Regions from separate parts of the Hymenobacter yonginensis genome, predicted to be linked through region 1. Evidence: riboswitches for the same ligand, from Rfam matches in the RefSeq annotation. Region 1 holds a riboswitch; each other region holds the start of a gene.
What was found. Region 1 has a riboswitch for S-adenosylmethionine ahead of O9Z63_RS05285 (ATP-grasp domain-containing protein). Riboswitches for the same ligand answer to the same signal wherever they lie in the genome.

Region 1 (3,267 bases):
GTGCGCAGCTTCCCGGAGCGGCTCTACCTGCTGCACATCTTCCAGTTGGCGTTCAGCAGCCAGCACACCCGCCGCGAAACCTACCGCCAGCTCGCCGCTTGGCCCGAAACGCAGCAAACCGTTACGGCCGAAACCTTCGACTGGCGCACCTTCCAGCAGGAATACCGCGACTACATCGACCTGGCCAAGCTGGCCCAGCTGGTGCCCGTCATCGGGGCGGCCGTGGGGGCCGTGGCAAACTACCGCCTGCTGGCCCAGCTTGGCGAAACGGCTATCATGTGCTACCGCCTGCGCTGGTTTGCCGAGCACGGCCGCATTACCGGTGAGGCGGATTCCGCACAGTAGGTGTCATTCCGACGAAGGAGCAATCTGGGTAAGCACATGCAGCGTCAGCACCCAGATTCCTCCTTCGTCGGAATGACACAAAAAAAACAGCCCTGACGGAAAAGTCAGGGCTGTTTTTTTAAGCGCTGGGATGCTTAGCCTTTGGCCTGCTTGGGGCCCTGGTGGGCTTTGCGCTTGGCCATGCGGTCCGACTGCATCTGGGTGTACTTGGCGTACTGGTCGGCGCTCAGGATTTGCTTGAGCTGGGCGTCGTACTGGGCTTTTTTGCCTTTCATGGCCTCATGGTGCTGGCGCTTGGTAGCAGGCGTGGTGCCGGCCTGGGCTTTGTAGGCCTGCATTTCCTTGGCGCGGCTCAGGTGCAGCTGGCGCACCTGCTCAGTCTGGGTGGCCGACAGGCCGAGCTGCTTGGTGAGGCTCTTGGCGGCGTGGTCGGCGCGTTGCTCGGGCGTTTTGGCGGCTTTGTCGCCTTTCATGCGGTGCTGGCCGTGAGGCGCTTTGGCGGGCAGCGTCTGGGCCGAAACGGCGGCGGCAGAGAACGAGAAAGCGGCGAGGATGACGAGGAACTTCTTCATGGCTATGATTGGAAAATTTATGACGGGTGAAAAAAGCCCGCTGCCGTCCGGACTGGCGGCCGGGCTTCTGCAGGGTCATTTGCAACTCCGGTGCCAGTTTTCGGTGCCAAGCCTGAAACTGGGCCTCTTGAAAAATTTAAATTTTTCGGTTAAACCTTCGTTTGCGGGCTCGGTCGCGGGCTTTTATCGGGGCTGACGCCTTGGAATCGGCCGGTTCCAGCACTGGCGGGCGAAGGCCGAGGCCCCGGCTTCAGGCTGGCGGGGTCGGGCAGCCAGGGGCGAGGAAAGAACCGCCGGCCGCAACAAAACGGGGCGGTCGGGGCTTTGTACAGTCCGGGTTGCGGGGGCAGCAATCCGGTTTTACCTTTGCCCTATCAATTCTTTCTAGCCCGAAGGATTGTTTTTATACAGAGGCGCTGAGAGACAGGCTCGATGAAGCGTCGGCAACCACCCGGAACCCTCCGGAACGGTGCCAATTCCTGACCATATAAAAACAAGTTGCCGTGGACGCTTCCAACAACCTCCTGCATTCAACCTCCGCTTTTTTGGCTCCGGCTGCCGCGTTGCGGCTGGCGGGCCGGGGCTGTTGTTGCTGTTGTTGTCGGGCGTAGCTAGCCCTTTCTCTGTTTTTGCGGGTATGCGCCCGCCGGCGCTGCACGTCGGCCGGCTGCTGCACTGAGCGGCTTCGCGCCTGCACCTCCTCTTTTTCTCGGATTGTCGCCCGATGGCCGGGCCGGGCGCAGACTTTGCGCTCCGTTTGGCGGCCTGCGGTGGCTGCTGATTCGCTCGTTGCGCGGCTTGTGGGCGGCGTAATCGGTTAGGCCGGACTTCCGTCCCTGCGTTGTTTTTTCCCGGGAGCCGGTGGCGTTGCGCTGCTGCCGGCGCCGTTTCGTTTTTCATTTTCCGTCTTTTTGCTTCTGACTATGTCATCCCTCCAAAAGCCCATTGGTATCTATTTCGAGCACCCCGAGTGGTTTAAGCCGCTGTTTGCGGAGCTGGACCGCCGCGGCCTGCCCTACGAGAAAATCGACGCCGCCCACCACCTGTTCAACCCCTCGGAAAAGGAAAGCCGCTACAGTTTGGTGGTGAACCGCATGAGCTCGTCGGCGTACCTGCGCGGGCACGGGCAGGGCATCTTCCACACGGCCGGCTACGCCACGCATCTGGAGCGTATCGGCACGCGCATCATCAACGGCTCGGCGGCCACGGCCATCGAAACCAACAAGGCCCGGCAGCTGTCGTTGTTTGAGTCGCTGGGGCTGAAATACCCGGCTTCGCGGGTTATCAACCACGCCTCGCGGGCCGTGGACGCCGCGCGTGAATTGCGCTTTCCGGTGGTGGTGAAGGTGAACATTGGCGGCAGCGGCGCCGGCATTATCCGCTTCGATACGCCCGAAGGCCTGCAGGCCGCCGTCGACAACAACCAGATTGACCTGGGCATCGACCAGACGGCGCTGGTGCAGGAGTACGTGACGCCCCGCGGCGGCCATATTCACCGCGTGGAAACGCTCAATGGCAAGTTTCTCTACGCCATGAAAGTGTACACCACCGGCGAGAGCTTCAACCTGTGCCCGGCCGAAATCTGCCAGATTCCGGAAGAGCAGTCGGCCGAGTTCTGCCTGACCGAAGCCCCGAAAAAGGGCATCCAGGTGGAAGCCTTCACGCCACCCGCCGACGTAATTGAAGCCGTGGAGCGCATCGTGGCGGCCGCCAAAATCGACGTGGGCGGCATCGAATACCTCATCGACGACCGCACCGGCGACGTGCTGTTCTACGACATCAACGCTCTGTCCAACTTTGTGGCCGACGCCGTGAACGTGGTCGGCTTCGACCCCTACGCCCGCTTCGTGGACTACCTGGAGTCGCAGTTGCCAGTGGCGGCGGTGGCGCGGGAAGAAGTAGCCACGGTGTAGAGACGCAATATTTTGCGTCTCGTCGATGAACGATCTGCATCGCGCAGATCAAGCAACATCAGCAACGGCGAGACGCAAAATATTGCGTCTCTACATCGCAGACCGTCCCAACGATTCATATTCCACTTTATAGTCGGCCCTGCTGGCGGTAAGAGCCGCAACGAAGCGGTAGAGATGCTTCGGCTTCGCTCAGCATGACGTTCTATCAATCTCAACTCAACGAACCATGAAATTTGGCTATTGGATGCCCATTTTCGGGGGCTGGCTGCGCAACGTCGAGGACGAGCAGATGCCCACCGACTGGAGCTACGTGAAGCAGCTGGCGCAGCGCAGCGAAGCCCTGGGCTACGACCTGACGCTGATTGCGGAGCTGTACCTGAACGATATCAAAGGCACCGAAGCCCCGTCGCTGGAGGCTTGGAGCACGGCCGCCGCGC
Region 2 (3,267 bases), 1.3 Mb from region 1:
AGACTTTGCTTTGCGTGCCGTAGAGCATGTTTACGCCTTCTACTTTGCCTTCCTTGCTGCCACACGAGGCGGCAAACAACGACACGAGCATCAGGAGGCTGGCCAGGTAGCGGAACGGATGGGAGAGAGTTTTCATGGAATTCCGTGAAATGGTTGAGAGATGGAAAGCGTGTTTTGCCTGAGCCGGAGGGTGCCGGCTGACCACTGGCAACCCCAGTGTTGCGCTTCTTACGGGAGGTTGCGGCAAGATGTTTACAGCTGATATATATGGCCTGATAACTTATTGCGGATCTTGGCGTAAGAAGCCACACGACAGGCCCTGAAGCTGGTAGTCGGCTCTTTTCCCACTCTTCCAACCCAACGCACGACTATGGGACTCTTTGATTTTCTCTCGAACGAAGGCGAAAAAAAACCCGTTGAACCCGTTAAGCCCGCTGCTACCGGTGACACCGACTTCTTCGGCAATGCCAACGCCGCCGCTGGCGAAACCTACACGGTAGTAAGCGGCGACTCGCTCTCTAAAATTGCCCGCAACCACTACGGCGACGGCACCAAATGGAAGCAGATATACGAAGCCAACAAAGCCATCATCGGCGCCGACCCCGACAAAATCGAAATCGGCCAGGTACTGACCCTGCCCAAAGAATAGCCGTTTCCTTTTCCAGGAAATATTCTAAAAGCCGCCTTGCAAAGGGCGGCTTTTTTTGTGTCTTTTCCTGCCGCTTTGGCCGCTGAGCAGGCTGGTTTCGCACCCGTAAACCGGCTGGCCAGCGGCGGCATTTTCAGCTACCACTACCGCTGCAGCGGCAGTAGCCGGGGCCATACCGGGGGATTACAGAAGCCGGCAACTCCGACTAGCCGAATAAGTCATCAAGCATATAAATCAAATCATCAGACACATACACACAACCTCCACTACAGATACAGCCATCAGGAGCGCGCAAACGGCGTTCTTTTGCTTGCGCCAAAAAAAATAACCGGTAGCTGTTGCAGATATCAAAACTGCGCCTATACCTTTGCAACACCAACCCGGTACTCCCCCGCTCGCGGCGGGGAAGTTTTCATAGGATTTATACAGAAGTGGCGAGAGAATAGGCTCCCTGACCCACTGGCAACCTTCGACCGCGCGAAAGGTGCCAATTCCTACCCGACCAGCCATCCGGCGGCGGGGCATATAACCTCGGAGTACCATGGAAAACACACTCGCTTTCGCCCCCCAGTACCCCACCGCTTCGGCCGCCTTCGGGCCTGCTGCTTCGCCGTGGGGTTTGCGCGTTTCTGCGGCTACGGCCCCAGCTGCCGGCCGAATGCGAATGCGCGGCTGTTGCGGCGCGTGTTGTTGCTGTTGCTAGCCTGAGTCCGGCTACGCAGCCCCCCTCCCCCCTCCTGCACACCTGACCGGTACCGGCCTGCCCTGGCCCCCGGCTCCCTCCTTTGCTTTGGCCTGACCGGTTCCGTGCGCGGTTCGGCTGGCTCGGCAGAGGCCTCTGCTACGCTTCGGCGCGGCATTTCAGCGGTCTACGCTCCCCTTTCCCATACCCAAACGCCTTCCAAACCAGCCCTGCCATGTCCACGCAGAACCTCCACTTCGAGACCCTTCAGCTCCACGCCGGCCAGCAGCCCGACCCCGTTACCGGTTCGCGCGCCGTGCCCATCCACCAGACCACCAGCTACGTGTTCAAAAATGCCGAGCACGGCGCCAACCTGTTTGCGCTGAAGGAGTTCGGCAACATCTACACCCGCCTGATGAATCCCACCACCGACGTGTTTGAGCAGCGCGTGGCGGCTCTGGAAGGCGGCGTAGCGGCCTTGGCGGTATCGTCGGGGCAGGCGGCCCAGTTCATTGCCCTCAACAACATCCTGCAGGCAGGCGACAACTTCGTAAGCACCACCCATCTGTATGGTGGCACTTACAACCAGTTCAAGGTGGCGTTCAAGCGGCTGGGCATTGAAGTGCGCTTCGCCGACGGCGACCAGCCTGCCAAGTTTGAGGCCCTGATTGACGAGAACACCAAGGCCATCTACCTGGAAACCATCGGCAACCCTAGCTTCAGCATTCCCGATTTTGAGGCCATTGCCGCCATTGCCCGCAAGCACGACCTGCCGCTCATCGTGGACAACACCTTCGGGGCGGGCGGCTACCTGTTCCGGCCTTTGGAGCACGGCGCCAGCATCGTGGTGGAATCGGCTACGAAGTGGATTGGCGGACATGGCACCAGCGTGGGTGGCGTGATTGTGGACGGCGGCACCTACGACTTCGGCAACGGCAAGTTCCCGCAGTTCACCGAGCCGTCCGACGGCTACCACGGGCTGGTGTTCAACGACGTATTCGGCAAGAACGGGCCGTTCGGCAACATTGCCTTCATCATCCGGGCCCGGGTGGAAGGCCTGCGCGACTTTGGTCCGTCGCAGAGTCCGTTCAACTCTTTCCTACTGCTGCAGGGCCTCGAAACGCTGAGTTTGCGGGTGGAGCGCACTGTGGAAAACGCCCTGCGCGTGGCTACCTGGCTGGAGCAGCACCCGCAGGTGGAAGCCGTGAACTACCCCGGCCTGCCCAGCAGCCCCTACCACCGGCTGGCCCAGAAATACCTGAAGCGCGGCTTCGGCGGCGTGCTCACTTTCGCCATCAAAGGCAGCAAGGAAACCGCCACCCAGTTCATCGACAACCTGAAGCTGGTGAGCCACCTGGCCAACGTCGGCGACGCCAAAACGCTCATCATTCAGCCCTCGGCCACCACGCACCAGCAGCTGTCCGACGCCGAGCAGCGCGCCGCCGGCGTGACGCCCACGTTGCTGCGCCTGTCAGTGGGCATCGAGCATTTCGACGACATCCGGGCCGACTTGCAGCAGGCCTTCGACGCCGTGCGCAACGCCGCCACGCCAGACCCCAAAGAAACTACGCTGCTGCCCGAGCCGCAGCCCGAACATGCCGCACCGCTGGAGGTGTAAGTGAGAGTGGGGTTACGGGCGGGCTGTTTTGAGAGGGCAGCCCGCCCCGCCTCCAGCCTCGCGGCACGCGGGCAGGACGTCGGCTTTTTTGTGAGAGAGGAAGCCAATACTCCCTGCCCGCCCATGGCCGGGGCTGGGCCGGCACTGCCGGCTCAGCCTGCGGGCTATGGATATTCTCACGGCCCCGGTGGCCGATTTGCACCGCCGGGCTCCGGCCTGGCATACGCGCCGCAGGCGGGCAGCCGGTGCGCCACTTGCACCGACTGGCGGCCACGCGCTTCGCACGTCGCGAAACTGATTTTCGCGCTCCTTTTTTCT
Region 3 (3,267 bases), 2.1 Mb from region 1:
GCGAAAATGGGCACCACCGGCTTGCCGTCGGCGCCGCGCTCCAGCCCTAGGCTGTCGGCCACGGCTGTCATCTGGCGCAGCACCTTGCGGTTGCTCACCTGCGCGGGCAGGTTATTGAGGCTGATTTCGGTGCGGTTGTAAGAGTCGAATTCGAAGGCATCCAGCCGGGCCTTGTTGTTGCGGTTTTTCTGCTGCTGCACGCGCCGCATGATGGCGTAAGCCGGATTCTCGCGGGGCCGCACCACCACCTCGCCCAAGCTCACGGCCCCGGCCCCAAGCGCAAAGTCGATGGTCTGGCGAGCGGCCTCCCGCCGGATGGGCTTCTTGAGGGCCGCAAAGCCCATGGCCGACGCCACCACCGTGTCGGCCGGGGCGGTGCTGAGCGAGTAGCGGCCGTTTTCATCGGCGGTGGCGCCAGCCGTGGTGCCGGGCACAAACACCGACGCAAACGGCACCGGCTTGCCCGTGGCGGCCTCCGTGATGCGGCCGGTCAGCAGCAGCTGCTGGGCCTGGGTTGAACCGGCGCCGGCCAGCAGCAAAAGCAACAACAGAAAGTGGTAGCGGTAAGGAAGCAACAAGGGCAATCGGCAGCTAGAAATCAGATAAATGACAGACGGCGAGGCGTAAGATACGGCTTTCGGATAGCCCTGCCATGCCTCTCACACAGCGCAAGCGAAAAAGCGCCTACTACGTTCCGCAGTCCTTATACAGAAGAGGGTTATCGTCAGGTTATCAAATTGTTAGCATGGAGCCGGCTGCTGCGCCACCACCATGCAACGGCGGGGGCGCGCATAAGCCAGCGGTGTAAAAGGAGCGAGCAGGTAACCGACGAGTAACGCCGTGGAATAGCCCGCCTGTATAGCCCAGAGTGCATATAAATGTCCGGACACCATTACCCGCCGGGAAAAGCCACTTTCAGAACACGCCCGGAAATCGGGGAATTGAATTTCGGAAATTCCGGTTGTATCTTCGCTGCGTTACTTATCCAGAAAGACCGAGGGATTGGGCCCGATGACGTCTTAGCAACCTGAAATAAAACAAGGTGCTAATTCCCTTTTCAGGGCCTTTGCGGGCGCTGGAAGAAGATAAGAACAGGATTCGCGTCCCGCGCGGCTCTTTCTGGATAGGCACTTTTTGCTGCTGATTTTCTTTAGAAGAGCCGATATGCCGACCGTCCTCCCTGCCCCCGCCACTACTTCCCCCCTCCACGACATCCTGCGTCAGCGCGTGCTGATTCTCGACGGCGCCATGGGCACCATGATCCAGCGCCACACGCTCACGGAGGAGGATTTCCGGGGCACGCGCTTCGCCGACCACCCCAAGCCCCTGCGCGGCAACAACGACCTACTCAGCCTCACCCGCCCCGATATCATCCGGGGCATTCACGACGAGTACTTCGCCGCCGGGGCCGACATGGTGGAAACCAACACCTTCAGCGGCACCACCATCGCCCAGGCCGACTACGCGCTGGAGCACGTGGTGTACGAGCTGAACTACGAGTCGGCGCGGCTGGCGCGGGAGTCGGCGGATGCCTTTACGGCCCTCACGCCCGACAAGCCGCGCTTCGTGGCCGGGGCCGTGGGGCCCACCAACCGCACCGCCAGCCTCTCGCCCGACGTGAACCGCCCCGGCTTCCGGGCCGTGACCTTCGACGAGCTGGCCACCGCCTACCTGGAGCAGGTGCGCGGCCTCGTGGACGGCGGCTCCGACGCGCTGCTCATCGAAACCATTTTCGATACGCTCAACGCCAAGGCCGCTTTGTACGCGGTGCAGAAGTTCTTTGATGAAGGCGGCAAAGTGGTGCCCGTCATGATTTCGGGCACGATTACCGACGCCTCGGGCCGCACCCTGAGCGGGCAGACGGTGGAGGCCTTCTGGAACTCCATCCGCCATTTGCCGCTGCTGAGCGTGGGCCTGAACTGCGCCCTCGGGGCCGACCAGCTCAAGATGTATATCAAGGAACTGAGCCGCATTGCCGACGTGCACATTTCGGCCTACCCCAACGCCGGTCTGCCCAACGCCTTCGGCGGCTACGATGAGTCGGCCCAGGAATTTGCGGGCGTGGTGGAAGGCTACCTGGCCGACGGCCTCGTGACGGTGGTGGGCGGCTGCTGTGGCACCACACCCCAGCACATCGGCGAGCTGGCCCGCCTGGCGGAGAAATACGCGCCGCGCACCCTGCCCGAGGTACCCAAAGCCACCCGCCTGAGTGGCCTAGAGCCGTTTGGCGTGTACCCCGACAGCCTGTTCGTGAACGTGGGCGAGCGGTGCAACGTGACCGGCAGCCGCGCCTTTGCCCGTCTCATCCGCACCGGCAACTACGAAGCCGCCCTGCAAGTGGCCCGCGACCAAGTGGAAGGCGGCGCGCAGGTTATCGACGTGAACATGGATGAAGGCATGCTCGACTCGGAGCAGGCCATGACCACCTTCCTGAACCTGATTGCCTCGGAGCCCGATATTTCGCGGGTGCCCGTCATGATTGACTCCTCGAAGTGGAGCGTGCTGGAAGCCGGCCTCAAGTGCGTGCAGGGCAAGAGCATCGTCAACTCGATTTCCCTGAAGGAAGGCGAGGACGTGTTCCGGCAGCGGGCCCGCACCGTGCGCCAGTACGGTGCCGCCGTGGTGGTCATGGCCTTCGACGAGAACGGCCAGGCCGATAACTACGAGAAGCGCATCGAAATCTGCCGCCGCAGCTACGACATCCTGGTGAACGAGGTCGGTTTCCCGGCCGAGGACATCATTTTCGACCCCAACATCCTGACGGTGGGCACCGGCATGGAGGAGCACCGCAACTACGCGCTGGACTTCATCGAGGCCGTCCGCTGGATCAAAGCCAACCTGCCCGGCGCCCTCACCAGCGGTGGCGTTTCGAACATCAGCTTCTCGTTCCGCGGCAACGACGTGGTGCGCGAGGCCATGCACTCGGCCTTCCTCTACCACGCCATCCGCGCCGGCCTGGACATGGGCATCGTGAACCCGAGCCAGCTGGCCGTGTACGACGAGGTGCCGCAGGATCTGTTGGAACTGGTGGAAGACGTGCTGCTCAACCGCCGCCCCGATGCCACCGAGCGCCTCGTGGACTTCGCCGACACGGTGAAGCAGAAAGACAAAGTGGAAGTGGTGGCCGACGCCTGGCGCAGTCTGCCGGTGAAGGAACGTTTGCAGCACGCCTTGGTAAAAGGTATTACCGAGTTCATCGACCAGGATACCGAGGAAGTGCGGCAGCTGGTAGGCCGCCCGCTAGAGGTGATTGAAGGCCCGCTGATG

Region 2: another riboswitch for S-adenosylmethionine. It lies ahead of O9Z63_RS19895 (O-acetylhomoserine aminocarboxypropyltransferase/cysteine synthase family protein); the one in region 1 lies ahead of O9Z63_RS05285 (ATP-grasp domain-containing protein).
Region 3: another riboswitch for S-adenosylmethionine. It lies ahead of metH (methionine synthase); the one in region 1 lies ahead of O9Z63_RS05285 (ATP-grasp domain-containing protein).

The regions. Positions count from the first base shown of each region.
Region 1 is NZ_CP115396.1:1,222,967-1,226,233, forward strand. It holds gene O9Z63_RS05270 (EcsC family protein) at 1-345, shown strand, start outside; gene O9Z63_RS05275 (hypothetical protein) at 480-917, opposite strand; gene O9Z63_RS05280 (hypothetical protein) at 922-1,113, shown strand; SAM riboswitch class I at 1,318-1,411, shown strand; gene O9Z63_RS05285 (ATP-grasp domain-containing protein) at 1,841-2,830, shown strand; gene O9Z63_RS05290 (LLM class flavin-dependent oxidoreductase) at 3,057-3,267, shown strand, end outside.
Region 2 is NZ_CP115396.1:4,639,000-4,642,266, reverse strand. It holds gene O9Z63_RS19905 (lipocalin-like domain-containing protein) at 1-136, opposite strand, end outside; gene O9Z63_RS19900 (LysM peptidoglycan-binding domain-containing protein) at 371-649, shown strand; SAM riboswitch class I at 1,068-1,181, shown strand; gene O9Z63_RS19895 (O-acetylhomoserine aminocarboxypropyltransferase/cysteine synthase family protein) at 1,567-2,949, shown strand.
Region 3 is NZ_CP115396.1:3,806,300-3,809,566, reverse strand. It holds gene O9Z63_RS16410 (DUF5686 and carboxypeptidase-like regulatory domain-containing protein) at 1-578, opposite strand, end outside; SAM riboswitch class I at 979-1,092, shown strand; gene metH (methionine synthase) at 1,165-3,267, shown strand, end outside.